4 regions of the Azospirillum fermentarium genome follow, and region 2 is predicted to be linked to each of the others. Evidence: riboswitches for the same ligand, from Rfam matches in the RefSeq annotation. Region 2 holds a riboswitch; each other region holds the start of a gene.
What was found. Region 2 has a riboswitch for thiamine pyrophosphate ahead of M2352_RS08975 (ABC transporter substrate-binding protein). Riboswitches for the same ligand answer to the same signal wherever they lie in the genome.

Region 1: another riboswitch for thiamine pyrophosphate. It lies ahead of thiO (glycine oxidase ThiO); the one in region 2 lies ahead of M2352_RS08975 (ABC transporter substrate-binding protein).
Region 3: another riboswitch for thiamine pyrophosphate. It lies ahead of M2352_RS12160 (ABC transporter ATP-binding protein); the one in region 2 lies ahead of M2352_RS08975 (ABC transporter substrate-binding protein).
Region 4: another riboswitch for thiamine pyrophosphate. It lies ahead of thiC (phosphomethylpyrimidine synthase ThiC); the one in region 2 lies ahead of M2352_RS08975 (ABC transporter substrate-binding protein).

Annotation. Positions count from the first base shown of each region.
Region 1 is NZ_JAOQNH010000001.1:305,858-309,845, forward strand. Features, by position in the region: gene thiG (thiazole synthase) at 1-322, opposite strand, end outside; gene thiS (sulfur carrier protein ThiS) at 354-572, opposite strand; gene thiO (glycine oxidase ThiO) at 569-1,741, opposite strand; TPP riboswitch at 1,734-1,836, opposite strand; gene M2352_RS01535 (YchJ family protein) at 2,023-2,502, shown strand; gene M2352_RS01540 (YkgJ family cysteine cluster protein) at 2,519-3,283, shown strand; gene M2352_RS01545 (hypothetical protein) at 3,342-3,641, opposite strand.
Region 2 is NZ_JAOQNH010000001.1:1,867,853-1,871,840, reverse strand. Features, by position in the region: gene M2352_RS08980 (branched-chain amino acid ABC transporter permease) at 1-348, opposite strand, end outside; gene M2352_RS08975 (ABC transporter substrate-binding protein) at 356-1,468, opposite strand; TPP riboswitch at 1,556-1,676, opposite strand; gene M2352_RS08970 (methyl-accepting chemotaxis protein) at 1,859-3,988, shown strand, end outside.
Region 3 is NZ_JAOQNH010000001.1:2,584,723-2,588,710, reverse strand. Features, by position in the region: gene M2352_RS12170 (ABC transporter substrate-binding protein) at 1-724, opposite strand, end outside; gene M2352_RS12165 (ABC transporter permease) at 721-1,491, opposite strand; gene M2352_RS12160 (ABC transporter ATP-binding protein) at 1,488-2,246, opposite strand; TPP riboswitch at 2,239-2,352, opposite strand; gene M2352_RS12155 (ISAs1 family transposase) at 2,485-3,618, shown strand; gene M2352_RS12150 (YjbH domain-containing protein) at 3,651-3,988, opposite strand, start outside.
Region 4 is NZ_JAOQNH010000001.1:139,819-143,806, reverse strand. Features, by position in the region: gene M2352_RS00720 (methyl-accepting chemotaxis protein) at 1-704, opposite strand, end outside; TPP riboswitch at 1,054-1,183, shown strand; gene thiC (phosphomethylpyrimidine synthase ThiC) at 1,275-3,008, shown strand; gene M2352_RS00710 (carotenoid oxygenase family protein) at 3,005-3,988, opposite strand, start outside.

The sequences.
Region 1 (3,988 bases), 1.6 Mb from region 2:
GCAGTTCGCTGTCGCCGATCACCTCCAGCTTGACCCACTCGGTGCCCAGCGCCTCCCGCGCCAATTGGGCGGTCAGCACGGCGTCGCGGGCGGTCAGGCATCCGGCGGTGTTGGGCAGGAACAGCAGCCGGTCTCCCAGCGCGTCCACCAGGCTTTCCGCGTAGCCGTCCAGGCTGATGCGGCGGATGGAGGCGGTGACCACCTCCGCTCCCCCGGCCTCCAGCGCGTTCAGCATCACGGTGCGGCTGGGATAGCCGGCGGTGCCGAGGAACAGGCGCGACGTCAGCCGCCGTCCCCCGATGACAAGGGCGTCGTCGGTCATGAGCAACTCTCCGAGGTGTGGGAAGGGATGATCAGCCGCCCTGGAAGGCGCGCACGATGTCCACCGTGTCACCGGGGGCCAGCGGGGTTTCCCCCCAGCGGCCCCGCGGTACCACGGCGCCGTTCAGCGCCACGGCCACGCCGCGGGCCCCGGCCTCCAGGCCATGGGCGTGGGCCAGGGCGGCGACGGTCAGCCCCGCCGGGCACGGCTGGGGCTGACCGTTCACGCGGATGAAAGCGGCGGCGGTCATGCGGCACGCGCGGGGTGAAAACGGGACAGGGCGAAGGGGGTGGCCACGGCCGGCATCTCCCCCTCCAGGATCAGGGCGGCGATGGCCTGTGCCGTGATGGGGGTCAGCAGGATGCCGTTGCGGTGGTGACCGGTGGCATAGACCAGCCCGTCCAGCGGACCCGTGCCGAGGATCGGCGCGTCGTCCCGCGCGGTGGGGCGGAAGCCCACCCACGTCTCCTCCAGCGGCAGGTCGGCGATGCCGGGCAGCGCCCGCCACGCCCCCTCCAGCAGGGCCATCACCCCGCCGGCGGTCAGGCGTTCGTCAAACCCCGCCTCTTCCGTCGTGGCGCCGATGATCAGGCGCCCGTCGCGGCGGGGAATGAGGTAGGTGCCGGGGGTCCACACCACATGGGACAGGAGCGGGGCGGCGGCGCTCATGCGCACCGCCGCCATCTGCCCCTTGACCGGACGCACCGGGGGGCGGCCGGCGTCCGTCAAGCCCGGAAGATCCCGCGACCACGCCCCCGCGGCCAGGACCACCACATCGGCCGTTACGGCGGTATCCCCCACCGTTACGCCTGTAACACGCCCGTCCGTGTGGTTCAGACGGGCGACCGGCACGCCCGCCGACACCATGACCCCGGCGTTCACGCAGGCGCTGTGCAGGCCCGCCACCAACCGGCGGCTGTCAACCTGATGGTCTTCGTGACAAAAGATAGCACCGCCGATGCCGGGAGCAAGGAAAGGTTCACGATGCCGCACCTCGCTCCCCGGCAGCCATTCCACCGGCAGCCCCAGCCCCTTCTGAAAATCATAGAGGAACCGCACCCGCCCCAGATCGTCGGCGGTGCGGGCGATGACCATGGTGCCCTCGGTCCGCAGTTCCGGGTCGATGCCACCGGCGGCGTGCAGGTCGGCGGCAAAGCCGGGCCACAGCGCCTGACTGGCGCGGGCCAGGGGAACCAGCGCCTCCTCCCCCGGTTCGGATTCGACGCAGGCCGCCAGCATCCCGCCCGCGGCGTTGCTGGCCCCGCCGCCGACGGGGCCACGGTCGAACACCGACACCCGGCAGCCGGCCCGCGCCAGCGTCCAGGCGATGGACAGGCCGATCACCCCGGCGCCGACGACGGCGACGGACGGGTGGGAGGAAACGGAGAACGGACGGATGGCGGACGTGGGTGCGTCCATTGCGGTGGCTCCCTTCGCTGGCATTATCCAGACAGGTTCGATGGGTATGATCTCAGCCGCACGGACGGAACCGGGCGGCACCCCAGCCTATGGTCGGGCCGGATGGTGAACCCGCGTCCGCACCTTTGCAAGAAAAATCCTCAACCTTCCATGGCGCTGCATTACCGCAGCCCATCCCGCAAAGGCGTGATGCCCCCGCCGTGCTGGCCCGGTGCGGGCGCGGCTGGTATGGTGCCCGCCGCCCCGTTTCCCCCTTGTCTTCTTCCCCGGAAAGCCCACCCATGATCCCCTGCCCCTGCGGCTCCGGCCTTGACCTTGCGGGCTGCTGCGGCCCGTTCATCGCCGGCACCGCCGACGCCCCCACCGCCGAGGCGGTGATGCGCGCCCGCTACACCGCCTTCACCCAGGGCAACCTGGATTACGTGGAGTGCACCCACGCCCCCGAGATCGCCGCCGAGTTCAACCGCCCCGAGGCCGAGCGCGCCGCCGCCGAGGTGGAGTGGGACAGCGTGGAGATCACCGGCGGGGCGGAAGCCGGCGACGGCACGGCCACCGTGGATTTCACCCTGCGGTTCCGTCGGAACGGCGAGGACATGGTGCAGCGGGAACGCGCCCATTTCCGCCACGACGGGGGCCGCTGGCTGTACGTGCGCGGCGACCTGAACCCCAAGGCGCCGCCGCGCCAGGTGGTGAAGGTGGGCCGCAACGATCCCTGCCCCTGCGGGTCGGGGAAGAAGCACAAGAAGTGCTGCGGCGCCTGACCCGGTATCCGGCACCATGGCGATGGAGCACCGTTTCCACTGCACCGCCTGCGGCAAATGCTGCCACGGCTGGCTGCCCCTGACGGTGGACGAGGCCGTCGCCCACGCCGGTGATTTTCCCCTGGCGATGATCTGGGCGCCGGTGCGCAAGGGGGCCAGGTCCTTCGCGCTCGCCGCGCGCCTGGGCGCCACCGTGCGCCTGGACCGGCGGCAGGAGGTGGCGGTGCTGCTGATGCCCACCGTCTACATCCCGCCGGACATGCCGTGCCCGTTGCTGTCCGCCGACGGGCTGTTGTGCTCGGTCCACGATGCCAAGCCGCTGCGCTGCCGCACCATGCCCTTCTACCCCTATCAGGAGGAGGGGGAGCAGCGCCCGTACCTGACCCCGCGGGCGGGCTGGGCCTGCGACACGTCGGACGCGGCCCCGGTGGTGTACCGGGACAAGACGATCGTGGAGAAGGGTGATTTCACCCGCGAGCGTGCCGCCCTGGTGCAGCAGGCCCCGGCCCTGCGCGCCTATGCCGACATGATGGTGAAGGCCAGCCCGTCGCTGGTGGCGCTGCTGGCGAAGGCATCGCTGAACCCCATGGGCGGCAAGGTGCCGGTCAGCTTTTCGTCGTTCCTCAGCCTGTCGCGCACCATCGACACCCGCGCCTTCGCGGAACGGCAGATCCCGGTGCTGACGGATCACGCCGCCCGCACCGAAGGCAAACCGGAATGGGCCGAGTACCACGCTCATTACACACGCTTCGCCGCCGAGATGGAACGGTTCCGGCGGTAGACGCAAAAAAGGGCGGGGGGCGCCCGTCACGGCGCCCCCCGCCCCTTCATCCTGCGGATTACATGCAGGTGGCCTGGGCGGTCATCAGGATCTCGATGCCCTTGGCGTGCTTCTGGGTGGCGGCGGCGGCCTCTTCGGCCTTGCCGGCGGCCATGGCGCCGTTCACGGCCTTCATCGCGTCGATGGCGGCGGTGCGGTCGGCGCCGCTCAGCTTGGTGGACGCGCACTGGCACGACTTGACGGTCGGCTCCGACTTGTCGGTGGCGGTGCACAGCGCTTCGAAATCATCGGCAAAGGCCAGGGCCGGAACCGCCGCAACGGCGAAAGCAGCGACAAAAGCAATCTTCAGGGAGCGCATGGATATCTCCATTAATTTTGTGTGGACACCTTGTGCGCCTTGAAATCAAACCGCCTCAATTCAAATTTTTGATATTATTGTTTTCAAGAACAATATTCTCATAAAAAAATGTGGATTGTTTGTCCGCAACCGAGAGCGGGGTACCAACCACAGGGTACCGCAGCTTCATTCCCGATGATTTCAGTAGGATAGAAGCCCTTCTTTTGGAAAATTTGCCATTATAGATTTTCCCACCACGCTTTGTGGACAATCGGCCGCCCTCTTTCCCCGAGCATGGAGACGAAACGGATGCGGCGATTCGGAAAAACCCTCCGTATGGTGCCGCATGGGATCTGGATAATGAGGGT
Region 2 (3,988 bases):
CAGGGTGTTGGCGCCGTTCTGCAGCATGATGCCCACGGCGATGGTGGTGACGAACACCGCCACCGGCGGCTTGCGCCGCAGCGGCAGGTACGCCACCGCCGCCACCAGCACCCCAAGCCCGGCCATGAGCAGCAGCACCAGCGGCAGCAGAACCGCCCCCGGCACCGGCCCGACGGCATCCGCCGCCATCGGCCCCAGCACGGCGCCCAGCATCCCCCCGGCCATCACCAGATCGCCATGGGCGAAGTTGACCGCACCGGCGGCGTTCAGCACCAGCACGAAGCCCAGCGCCACCAGGGCATAGGCGGCCCCCAGCGCCGCACCGTTCAGGACAAGCTGCGCCAGCATCGCCTTTCTACTTCACAGCCCCATTCACCGCTCCATCGTACCGCTTGACCACCGCCGGCACCCGCGATGCCCCGTCGTAGCAGACGATGGCCGCCGAATGGGCCATGTTGCCGGTGCCGTCCGAGCGGTAGGTCATGGCCAGCCCCTCGTACGTCCCCGAGGCCAGCGCGGCGCGCACCTGCTCGGGCGTTTTGGCGCCCTTGCCCATGGCGTCCAGCACCATGCGCATGCCGTCGTACTGCCCGACGGCAAAGGCGTCGGGTTCGGCGTTGAAGGCGGCGCGGTAGGCGGCGGTGAACGCCTCCATGGCCGGGGTGCCGCCGGAGACGGGGGACGCCGCGGTTTCCGCGCACACGCCCTTCAACTCCGCCGGCTCCAGCAGGGCCGCGGTGCTGGGCTGGTGCATGGCCGAGCCGGCGACGATGGGCAGGCTCACCCCCGCCGCCGCCGCGGTGCGCACCATCAGCGCGGTGGGCGCGGAATGCAGGTGCAGCACCAGCACGTCCGGTTTCGCCTCCAGCGCCTTGGTCAGCACGGGCAGCAGATCCTTGGCCGCCGGGTCCACCCCCTCGGCGAACACCAGCGGCGCGCCCAGCGTTGCGAACGCCGGTTCCAGATGGGCCTTGCCGCTCTGGCCATAGGCGGTGGTCTGGTAGATCAGCGCCGGGCGGGTCTTGTGCAGTTCCTCCACCACATAGCGGGCATGGGCGCTCTTGGTCACCGCGTCGCCGGGGAAGAAGCGGAACACCCACGGGTTGCCGCGCTCGGTGATCGAAGCCGTGCCCGACACGGTGACCAGCGGCACCTTGTAATCCTGGGCCAGCGGCAGCATCGCCAGCATCTGCGTGCCCAGCATGCTGGCCGCCACCGCCGGCGGCGTGCCGCGGGACAGGGCGCGTTCCAGCGCCGTCGCCGCCGCCTCGGGCGAGGTGCCGGTGTCCACCACCTCCGCCGTCACCGACAGGGAGGCGGGGGCCTCCTTCACCGCCAGCACCGCGCCGTTGCGCTGGCTGGTGCCCTCCAGCGACAGGAATCCGGTCAGCGGCACCAGCACCGGCAGGCTTTCCGCCGCCGCCGGACCCGCAACCAAGGCCGCAAAAAGGGCCGACACACAGGACATCCGCCGCATCGCCACGCGCTCCACTCCCTCTTCGCCTCAGGCGACGGGGGGAACCCCGGCACGGGCCGGCCCATGGGGGTGCGGGCGGGGTGCGGGCTTCCGGCTCCCTTCGCTGGCATGATCCAGATCAGGTTCGATGGGTCTTCTCTCAGCCCCGGCCCGGCACGCACACGATCATGCCACCGGCGGGGCACCCCAGCCGTTCGAATGTGAACTGTCGCAACCCCGCCCCCGCCTGTCAAGACGGGCGGAAGGTCCGGTCTCGTGCGACAATACGCTGCTCGCCACCGTTGGGTGAGACACCGATCATACCGTTCCAATGCAAAGCGACGGCGCGCCCCTGCAACCGACGATGATGGGATCGAAGCGCCGCATTGGGAAGGAAACGTCATGGCCGCCACCCTCGCCGCCCCCCGTCCGTCCGCCCCCTCCCCGGCGCTGGACGACACGCCGCCCATCGACCGCGCCCTGTGGCGCATCGACGGCGATGCGGAACGGCGGCTGGCCGGCATGGCGCGCCCCCTGGACCCGGCCATCGACAAGGCGTTGGGGGATTTCTACCGTTTCGTCACGCAGAACCCTGCCACCGCCCCGCTGTTCCCCGACCCGTCGCGGGTGGAGCAGGCGCGGCGCGCCCACCACGCCCTGTGGCGGGATTTTTTCACCGGCGGGTTCGGCGACGGGTACGCCCAGCGCATCCGCACCGTGGGGCGGGTGCACCAGCGGGTGGGGCTGACGCCGGCCCAGTACATGGCGGGCTATGCCTTCATGCTGGAATCGCTGGTGCGCGACATCATCCTGACCAGCCGCAAACCCCAGGCCGCCGAGGATGCCGCCCTGTTGATCCGCACCGTGCTGATGGAGGCGGAAGCGGCGCTGTCCAGCTACATCCGCATCAACTCCGCCAGCGATTCCGAGGCGGAGATGCGGGAATTCGCCGACAGCTTCGAACGCGAACTGGGCGGGGCCGTCGATCTGGTCCGCCGCAACGCCACCGTGATGGAGGCGGCGGCGGACGAGGTGCTGGCCGCGTCCAACACCGTGTCCAGCCTGGGCGCCCAGGTCACCGCCGCGTCCCAGGACACCACCAGCCTGGCCGACAGCGTGGCCGACAGCGCGCGGGGCCTGTCGGAGTCGGTGGACGGCATCGCCCGGCGTGTGGAGCACGCGGCCCAGTCGTCCCGCGGCGCGTCGCAACGGTCGGCGCAGGCGCAGGAAAGTGCGGTGGCCCTGACCACCGCGTCGGAACGCATCGGGTCCGTCGTCACCCTGATCGAACGGATCGCCAAGGAAACCCGCCTGTTGGCCCTCAACGCCTCCATCGAGGCGGCACGGGCGGGTGACGCCGGCCGGGGATTCGCCGTGGTGGCGAACGAGGTGAAGACGCTGGCCGACCAGACCAACAACGCCACCAGCGACATCCGCACCCAAATCGAAACCATGCAGGGGTTCATCCGCGACACTGCCGCCATCATCCACGAGGTGGGCACCCAGGTGGACGCGGTGGCGACCGACATCGGCAACGTGACCGTCTCCGTCGCCGAACAGGCGGAGGTCACCCGCACCATTGCCGGCCACGCCGACACCATGGCCGACACCATGCGCCGCATGCACGGCAGCATCGAGGAGGTGGCGGCGTCCGCCGGCCACGCCACCGCCAAGGCGGGGGAACTGTGGGAAAACGCGTCCGTCATCGTCAAGCAGATCTACGGCATCCGGCGGCGGGTCACCGCCTCGCTGCGCGGCACCCATCTGGGCAACCGGCGGCGGGAGGAACGGGTGGCCGTGGACCTGACCTGCACCGGGGACGCGGGCGGCACGCCGTTCCGCGGGCGGCTGGACAACATCTCCACCGGCGGGTGCCAGGTGCGCGACATGACGCCCGCGCCGTCCGCCGGCCAGCCGCTCCGCCTGGACATCCAGAACCTCGGCCCCGCCACGGGTGCGGTGGTGGGGGTGGACGGCGACATGGTGCATGTGCGCTTCGATCCCCTGCCCCCGCCCTTCCTGGCCCGGCTTCAGCCGCTGATGGCCGAGGCGCTGGCGCGGGATGCCGAACTGACCGCCATCGCCCGCGATACCGCCGCCGCCGTCGGCGCCCTGTTCGAGACAGCCGTGGACCGGGGGGAGATCGGCATGGACCGGCTGTTCTCCGCCGATTACGCCGCCGTGCCCGGCAGCAACCCGCCGCAATACACCACCCCCTTCACCGACCTGTGCGACCGGGTGCTGCCGGGGTTGCAGGAGCCGGTGGTGGGCCGCAACCCGCGCATCGTGTTCTGCGTGGCGGTGGACCGCAACGGTTACCTGCCCACCCACAACCGTGCCTATTCCCAGCCCCAGCGGCCCGACGATCCGGTGTGGAACACCGCCAACAGCCGTCACCGCCGCCTGTTCGACGACAGCACCGGGCTGGCCGCCGCCCGGTCGCGCCAGCCGGCGCTGATCCAGACCTACCGCCGCGACATGGGCGGCGGGCGCATCGCGTCGATGAAGGACATCTCCGCCCCGGTCTATGTG
Region 3 (3,988 bases), 720 kb from region 2:
TCAGGATGTAGAGCGATGCACGCTCCACCGCCCGCACCAGCCGCGGCAGGCGGGGATCGTCCAGCTTGGCCTTGTTGGCGACCAGGACCAGTTCGTCATAGGGCGGCACCCCCTCTTCCTCGGGGAAGAAGGCGCGGCCGGGGCGTTCCTCAAGCGCCATCTGGTTCAGTTCGAAATTGCGGAAGGCGCCGATCACCGCGTCCACCTGACCCGACAGGATCGACGGCGACAGGCTGAAGTTCACGTTGACCAGCGACACGTCCTTCAGCGACAGGCCGTTCTTTTCCAGCATGGCGCCCAGCACGGCATCCTCGAACCCGCCGACCGAGAAGCCGACCTTGCGGCCCTTCAGATCCTTCACGCTCTTGACCGGCCCGTCGGCCAGGACGACGACGGAGTTCAGCGGCGTGGACACCAGCGTGGCGATGCGCACCAGCGGCAGCCCCTGGCCCACCTGCACCTGAAGCTGCGGCTGGTAGCTGACCGCCACGTCGGCTTGGCCGGCGGCCACCAGCTTGGGCGGGTCGTTGGGATCGGCGGGGGCCACCAGTTCCACGTCGAGCCCTTCGTCGGTGAAGAAGCCAAGCTCCTTGGCCACCACCAGCGGGGCATGGTCGGGGTTGACGAACCAGTCCAGGATCAGCGTCAGCTTGTCCGCCGCCGCCGCGGGCACCGCCGCGCACAGACCGGCGGCCAGCACCACCGCGGCCATCACATGCTTCATCGTGTGGGTTCCTCGTTGAGGGTTGCTTCATCGGGCTGCCAGGGCAGGGCACGGCGCAGCAGCGCGTCCACCCCGGCGTAAAGGGCGATGGCGAACACCGCCAGAATTGTCAGGGCGGCGAACATCACGTCGGTCTGCATGCGGGCGTTGGCGTGCAGCATCAGGTATCCCAGCCCCGCCGACGACCCCACCCATTCGCCGATCACCGCACCGATGGGGGCCACCGCCGCCGCCACCCGCACGCCGGACGCCAGCGCCGGCAGCGCCGCCGGCAGCCGCACCCGCCACAGAACGGCGGCGGGGGCCGCACCCATGGTGCGGGCCAGATCGACCCAGCCGGGATCGGTGCGCCGCAGCCCGTCGAACAGGGCGGTGGTGACGGGGAAATAGATGATCAGCGTCGCCATGGCGATCTTCGACGCCATGCCGTACCCCAGCCACAGCACCAACAGCGGCGCCAGGGCAAACACCGGGATGGCCTGGCTGACCACCAGCAGCGGCAGCAGCCAGCGCCGTGCCGGGCGGAACCCCGACAGCAGCAGCGCCGACGCCCCCCCCAGCGCCACCCCCAGCCCCAGCCCGGCCACGATTTCGGCCAGCGTCCACAGGGCGTGATGGGCCAGCAGCGGGGCCTGGGTCCACAGGGCCTCGGCCACCCGTCCGGGGCCGGGCAGGATGAAGCGGGGAACGTCGGTCAGCCACACCACCCCCTGCCACAGCGCCAGCAGCACGGCGGCGGTGACGGCCCCGCGGATGATGCGGATCATGCCGCCAGCCTCCGCAGCACCTCGGCGTGCAGAGCCATCACCGTGGCGGGATCGCGGGGCGGGGGGCCGGGCGGTTCCAGCGCCGGGCCGATGGCGGCGGGGCGCCCGCTCATCACATGGACCCGGTGGGACAGGCGCAACGCCTCCAGCGGGTCGTGCGTGACAAGAAGGACGGTGCGTCCGGCCAGCATGGTGCCGGCCAGATCCTGAAGCCGCAGGCGGGTGATGGCGTCGAGCGCCGAGAACGGCTCGTCCATCAGCACCACGGGCCGGTCCTCCATCAGCGTGCGGGCCAGCGCCACCCGCTGCCGCTCGCCGCCCGACAGGGCCGCGGGCCGGTCCCGCTCCCGCCCCGCCAGCCCGACGGCGGCCAGCAGCCCGCGGGCGCGGCTGCGGACGGTGGCGGTCAGCGCCTCTCCCCGCAGCCGGGCGCCCAGCGTCACGTTGTCCAGCAGCGCCAGCCACGGCAGCAGCAGATCCTGCTGCGCCATATAGGCCACCCGTCCGGCCAGCGGGGTGCCGTCGGAGGTTTCGATGGCGGTGGGCGGTTCGGGGGTGTCGAGCCCGGCCAGCAGCCGCAGCAGCGTGGTCTTTCCCACCCCGCTCGGCCCCAGCAGGCTGGTGATGGCCGCCGGCTCCAGGCTCAGGCCCAGCCCGTCGAACAGGCGGGCGCCGCCGCGGGTCAGCCGTGCCCGGGCGATGGATAGGCCGAGGGGGGCCGGGACCGACGGCCCAGCCCGCAGGACATCATGCATGGCTCACTGATCCCTACGCCGGTATGAACCGGATCAGGTTCCAGGGGTCGCCTCCGCAGGGGTGCGGAGACCTCTCAGCCGCCAGCCGGCTCCCCCCAGTGATTGAGGCAGAGACTATGGCGCGGCGGGCCGGGAACGGCAAGGGGGTCTGCCCAGGGCAATCGGGTGAAGGAGTGCGTGACAACGGGTCGGAGTTCTGAATCGATGCCGTGCCTTGGCATCGACACTGGCGGGCATGATGGACGCGACCGGGGCGCTGGGTGAGACGATTGTTTTTCTGGATCATTTTCGTGCGCTGCCGGACCCTCGGCAACGCGGTAAGGTGATCTACCCGTTGGACGAGGTGCTGTTGCTGTGTCTGCTGGCGGTGTTGGCGGGAGCGGAGAGCTTTGTCGAGATCGCCCGCTTTGGGACTAAGAAGCTGGCGTTTTTGCAGCGGTTCCGGGCCTTTGCCCACGGAACTCCGTCGCATGACCAACTGGGCGACATCTTCGCCACGCTGGTCGCCGAGCACTTCCAGCGCTGCTTCGTCGCCTGGGTTGCCGCCCTGACCGGCGCCCCCGCCGAGGTCATCGCCATCGACGGCAAGACGGTGCGGCGGTCGCACCACAAGAGCGCCGGCAAGGGGGCCATCCACATGGTTTCCGCCTTCGCCGCCCGGCAACGGCTGGTGCTCGGGCAGGTCCAGGTCGCCGCGAAGGCGAACGAGATCGTCGCCATTCCCAAGCTGCTGGAAATGCTGAGCATCGAAGGTGCCATCGTCACCATCGACGCGATGGGCTGCCAGCGCGGCATCGCCACGGCTATCCTTGCCAAGAAGGCCGACTACCTTCTGGCTCTCAAGGGCAACCAGGGCAGCCTGCGCGAGGACGTCGAACTGTTCGTGATCGAACAGAAAGAGCGCGGCTTCCCGGACACCACGATCAGCCGGCACCAGACGGTTGACGGCGACCATGGCCGCATCGAAACGCGCACCACCACGGTCATTCACGACGTCGCCTGGCTACAGGAGCGCCACAATTGGCCGGGGCTGAACAGCGTCGTCATGGTCGAAAGCCGGCGCGACATCGGCGACAAATCCGAGGTCGAAACCCGCTTCTACATCGCTTCCCTGGTGCTCCTGGCTGCCCAACTGGGGCCGATCATTCGCAGCCATTGGGCGGTGGAAAACAGCCTGCACTGGGTCATGGACATGATCTTCCGTGACGACGAATGCCGCATCCGTACCGAGCACGCCCCCGCCAACTTCACCACCATCAAGCACATGGCCCATAACCTGCTCCGAAGAGCACCGGGCAAGGACTCCCTGCGCATCCGCCGGAAGCTCGCTGCTTGGGACGACGACTTCCTGGCCAGTCTCATCACCTCATAAACCCTTCACCCGATTCCCCTGGGGCTGCCCGCCTAATCCATCAGCCGCCCCCAGCTTCCCGCCACGGGGCCGAAACCGGCGGCGTTCACCCGCCCGTGCAGCGTCCACGGCAGCTCCAGGCGCTGGCCGGCATCGCGTCCGATGCTGCGGGTGGTGACGGCGGCGCCGCCCGCCGCCAGGCCGTCGGCCATGCCCAGCCCCATGGCGCCCAGCGGAACCGTCAGCCGCAGCCCATGGTCGATGCGTCCCTCCGACAGGCCGTAAGCGGCGGCCAGCGCGTTGCCGCCGGTGTGCGGCCCGTCGGTCCAGGTGACATGGGCCCCCACCGCAATCCCGTTGTCGAAGCGGTGCGACAGGTCCAGCGTGGCGC
Region 4 (3,988 bases), 1.7 Mb from region 2:
ATGGCTTCGGCGTTGTCGCGGAACACGCGCACCGCCCGCGCCATGGTGCCGATCTCGTCCCGCCGTTCGGTGGCCGGCACCTGGGCCTGGGTATCGCCCCCGGCGATGCGGTCCATGGTGCCGGCCATGGCGCGCAGGGGCCGGGCCACCATCACCCCGATCACCCCGTTCAGCAGCAGCACCAGACCCACCAGCACCGCGGCGGACACGGCGAGCTGGTGTTTCACCTGATCGGTGATGGCCGCCTTCTGCCCGTTCATGCCCCACGCCACGGCCAGCGCGCCCGACGCCTTGTCGCCGCGGTTGTTCAGCACCGGTACCGCCACCACCACGTGGTCGCCCACGGTGCGGACCTGCGGCTTCAGGCTGCCCAGCGCCGCGGTGATCATGTCTTCCTGCCGGCCCAGGTCGAAGGCGGGGTGGGCGGGGTTGCGGTAATCGGTGATGGTCCCGTCCTTGGCGTGGACCGCGCGCAGCGACGCCAGCTCCACCGCGTCGGATTTGGCGAGCGGGATGAATTCCGCCTCCACCGCGTTGCCGTCGCGGCCCACCACGCCGACGCGCACGGCGTTGGCCAGCATCTCCGTCTTGACCTTCGCGTCGTTGGTGGCGACCCGCACCGCTTCGGCCATCTGCATGTTGGCCGAGAGGCCGACGATCAGGGCGAAGCCCACCACCACCGCCGCCATGAAGCAGACGGTCACCTTGCGTCCAATGGTCCAGAAGCCGCTTCGTATATCTGATTGTTTGTCAGCAAAGCCGTTCATCTCGTCCCTTCCCGCAACCTTTTAACCCTGTATTAACCACCGGAATACACACGCCGAACCGTTGCCGCCCTGATGAGGCAGCACCGTTCTTCGACCGTATATTTAAATTTTATGATTCTTGTTTTGACGGACTGACCGCCGTCTTGATGATTGAGGCACTCAATCGAATCGCTTTTCAAGCGTATTTTCGCCCCCTATGCGCCCTCATGCCGCATTCGCAAAAAACGGTCCGAATCGGGCTTCGGACGATTTCTTTTGACAAGTTTGCCGGGAATGGCAAACCATCGCCCCGTTCCAGGGGGGTCCCGTTAGGGGGCTGAGATATCACCGGCCACGGCTTTTGGTTGCTGGCGACGTGATGACCCTTCGAACCTGATTCGGTTCATACCGGCGAAGGGAGGAACGGGGCGCACCCCCATGGCGGGGCTTTGTGCGGCCCGACAGACCGCATCCCAGCACCAGTATGGCACCGGATCTCCCACCCACACCGCGTGAGGAGACCATCCCGTGCCCCAAGACCTGACACCCGTCATCCCCCCCGCCCGCACCGTGTCCGCCGGCCCCATCGCCGGATCGCGCAAGGTGTATGCGTCGTGCGCCGCCCACCCGGACATGCGGGTGCCGCTGCGCGCCATCGACGTGGGCGGCGGTGAACCGTGCGTCATGCAATACGACAGCTCCGGCCCCTACACCGACCCGGACCTGGATATCGACACCGCCCGCGGCCTGCCCCATCTGCGGGCGCGGTGGATCCGGGACCGCAACGATGTGGAGGTCACCGCCGCCGGCACGCTGCGCGGGCTGGCCGGGCGGGCGGTGACCCAGATGGCCTATGCCCGCGCCGGCATCGTCACGCCGGAGATGGAATACATCGCCGTGCGCGAGAACCTGGGCCGGCTGACCGCCCCGGCCACCCGGTTCGACGGCGAACCCTTCGGCACGCCGCTGCCCGACCTCATCACGCCGGAATTCGTGCGGGCGGAGGTGGCGGCGGGCCGGGCCATCATCCCCGCCAACATCAACCACCCGGAAAGCGAGCCGATGATCATCGGCCGCAGCTTCCTGACCAAGATCAACGCCAACATCGGCAATTCCGCCGTCGTCTCGTCCATCGACGAAGAGGTGGAAAAGATGGTGTGGTCCATCCGCTGGGGGGCGGACACGGTGATGGACCTGTCCACCGGGCGCGACATCACCGAGACCCGCGGGTGGATTCTGCGCAATTCCCCCGTGCCCATCGGCACCGTCCCCGTGTATCAGGCGCTGGAGCGGGTCAACGGCAAGGCCGAAGACCTGACGTGGGAGGTGTTCCGCGACGTGCTGATCGAACAGGCGGAGCAGGGCGTTGACTACTTCACCATCCACGCCGGGCTGCGGCTGGCCCACATCCCGCTGACCGCCCGGCGGGTGACGGGGATCGTGTCGCGCGGCGGCTCGATCCTGGCGAAATGGTGCCTGTCCCACCACCGGGAGAATTTCCTCTACGACCGCTTCGCCGAGATCTGCGAGATCTGCCGCACGTACGACGTGGCGCTGTCGCTGGGCGACGGCCTGCGTCCCGGATCGCTGGCCGACGCCAACGACGCCGCCCAGTTCGCCGAGCTGGAGACGCTGGGCGAGTTGACGAAAATCGCCTGGGACCGCGACGTCCAGGTGATGATCGAGGGGCCGGGCCACGTGCCGCTGCACAAGATCAAGGAGAACGTGGAGCTGCAGCAGCGGCTGTGCCACGACGCGCCGTTCTACACCCTGGGGCCGATCGTGACCGACGTGGCCCCCGGCTACGACCACATCACCAGCGCCATCGGCGCGGCGATGATCGGGTGGTTCGGCACCGCCATGCTCTGTTACGTCACGCCCAAGGAGCATCTGGGCCTGCCCGACCGCGACGACGTGAAGGCCGGGGTCATCGCCTACAAGATCGCCGCCCACGCCGCCGACGTGGCCAAGGGGCACCCGGCGGCGCGGCTGCACGACGACGCCATGTCGCGGGCGCGCTTCTCCTTCCGGTGGAAGGATCAGTTCGCGCTGGCGCTGGACCCCGACACCGCCCAGGCGTTCCATGACGAGACGCTGCCGGCGGAAGGGGCCAAGACCGCCCATTTCTGCTCCATGTGCGGGCCGAAGTTCTGCTCCATGAAGATCTCGCAGGAGGTGCGCGACATCGCGGCGGACGAAGGCATGGAGGAGATGTCCCGCCGCTTCCGCGAGGGCGGCGGGGCCATCTACACCCCCGTCTAAGCCGGGGCGAAGGCGCCGTGGAACCCCAGCGGCAGGGGCGCGTCCAGCCACGCCTGCGCCACCGGGCCGGCGGACAGCCGGGCGGCGTCGAACAGCGCAAGGCCGGTGCGGGAGCGGTCCGCCGTCTCCCCCACCGCCAGCACGGTGCCCAGCAGCCAGCCGTCGCCCTCGGCTTGGCTGCCGGGGCGGGGGACGAAGACCATCTCTTCGGCGATGATGCCGGGGGGATGGTCGTACCGGTCCACCGCCCCGGTTTCCATGTCCCGCCGCACCACGGCCCCCAGCCACGGGCCGGTGCCGTCCACCCGCCGTTCCAGATGGAACAGCGCGCGGTTGCGCCGGCCCACCATCCGCGGGTCAACGCGGGGGAATTCCGCCAGACCGGCGCTCAGCGGTTCCACCGCCGTGCGCCCGTCGGGGTGAAGGGTGATGAGGGTGATGCGCGGCGGGGCCGAGTCCGCCCGTTCCCCCCGCATCACCAGCCGCAGTGTCCGGTCCACCAGCCCGGCGTCGGGGGCTAGGCAGAAATCGCAGCGGATGGTGCCGTCCGCCTCCTCCCACGCGTTGCCGAAGTGGAAGCCGAAGCCGGCGGGCAGTTCCCACCGCCGCACCACCGCCAGCGTGTCCTTGTCCACCGCCACCGCCCGCAGCGGCGCGTCGGGCTGCCAGCGGTGGGCGTCGAGGAACGGCACCGTGCCCCAGCGGGCCGGGTCGATGGTGTAGGGGGCCAGCAGGAACAGGATGTGCCGTTCGGTCACCGCCATGTCGTGCAGCATCCCTGGATGGCGCTCAGGGATCTCGGCGCAGCGTTTCAGGGCGCCGTCGGCCCCCACCCGCCACACGAACAGGCGCCCGCTGGGGTAATCGACGCCGAAGTTCCACACCGTGCCGTCCGGGTCGGTCTTGGGGTGGGCGGAAAAGGGCATGCCCGCCAGATCACGCCGCCACACCCGCTCCCCCGCCGTCGCCAGGGTGGCGGG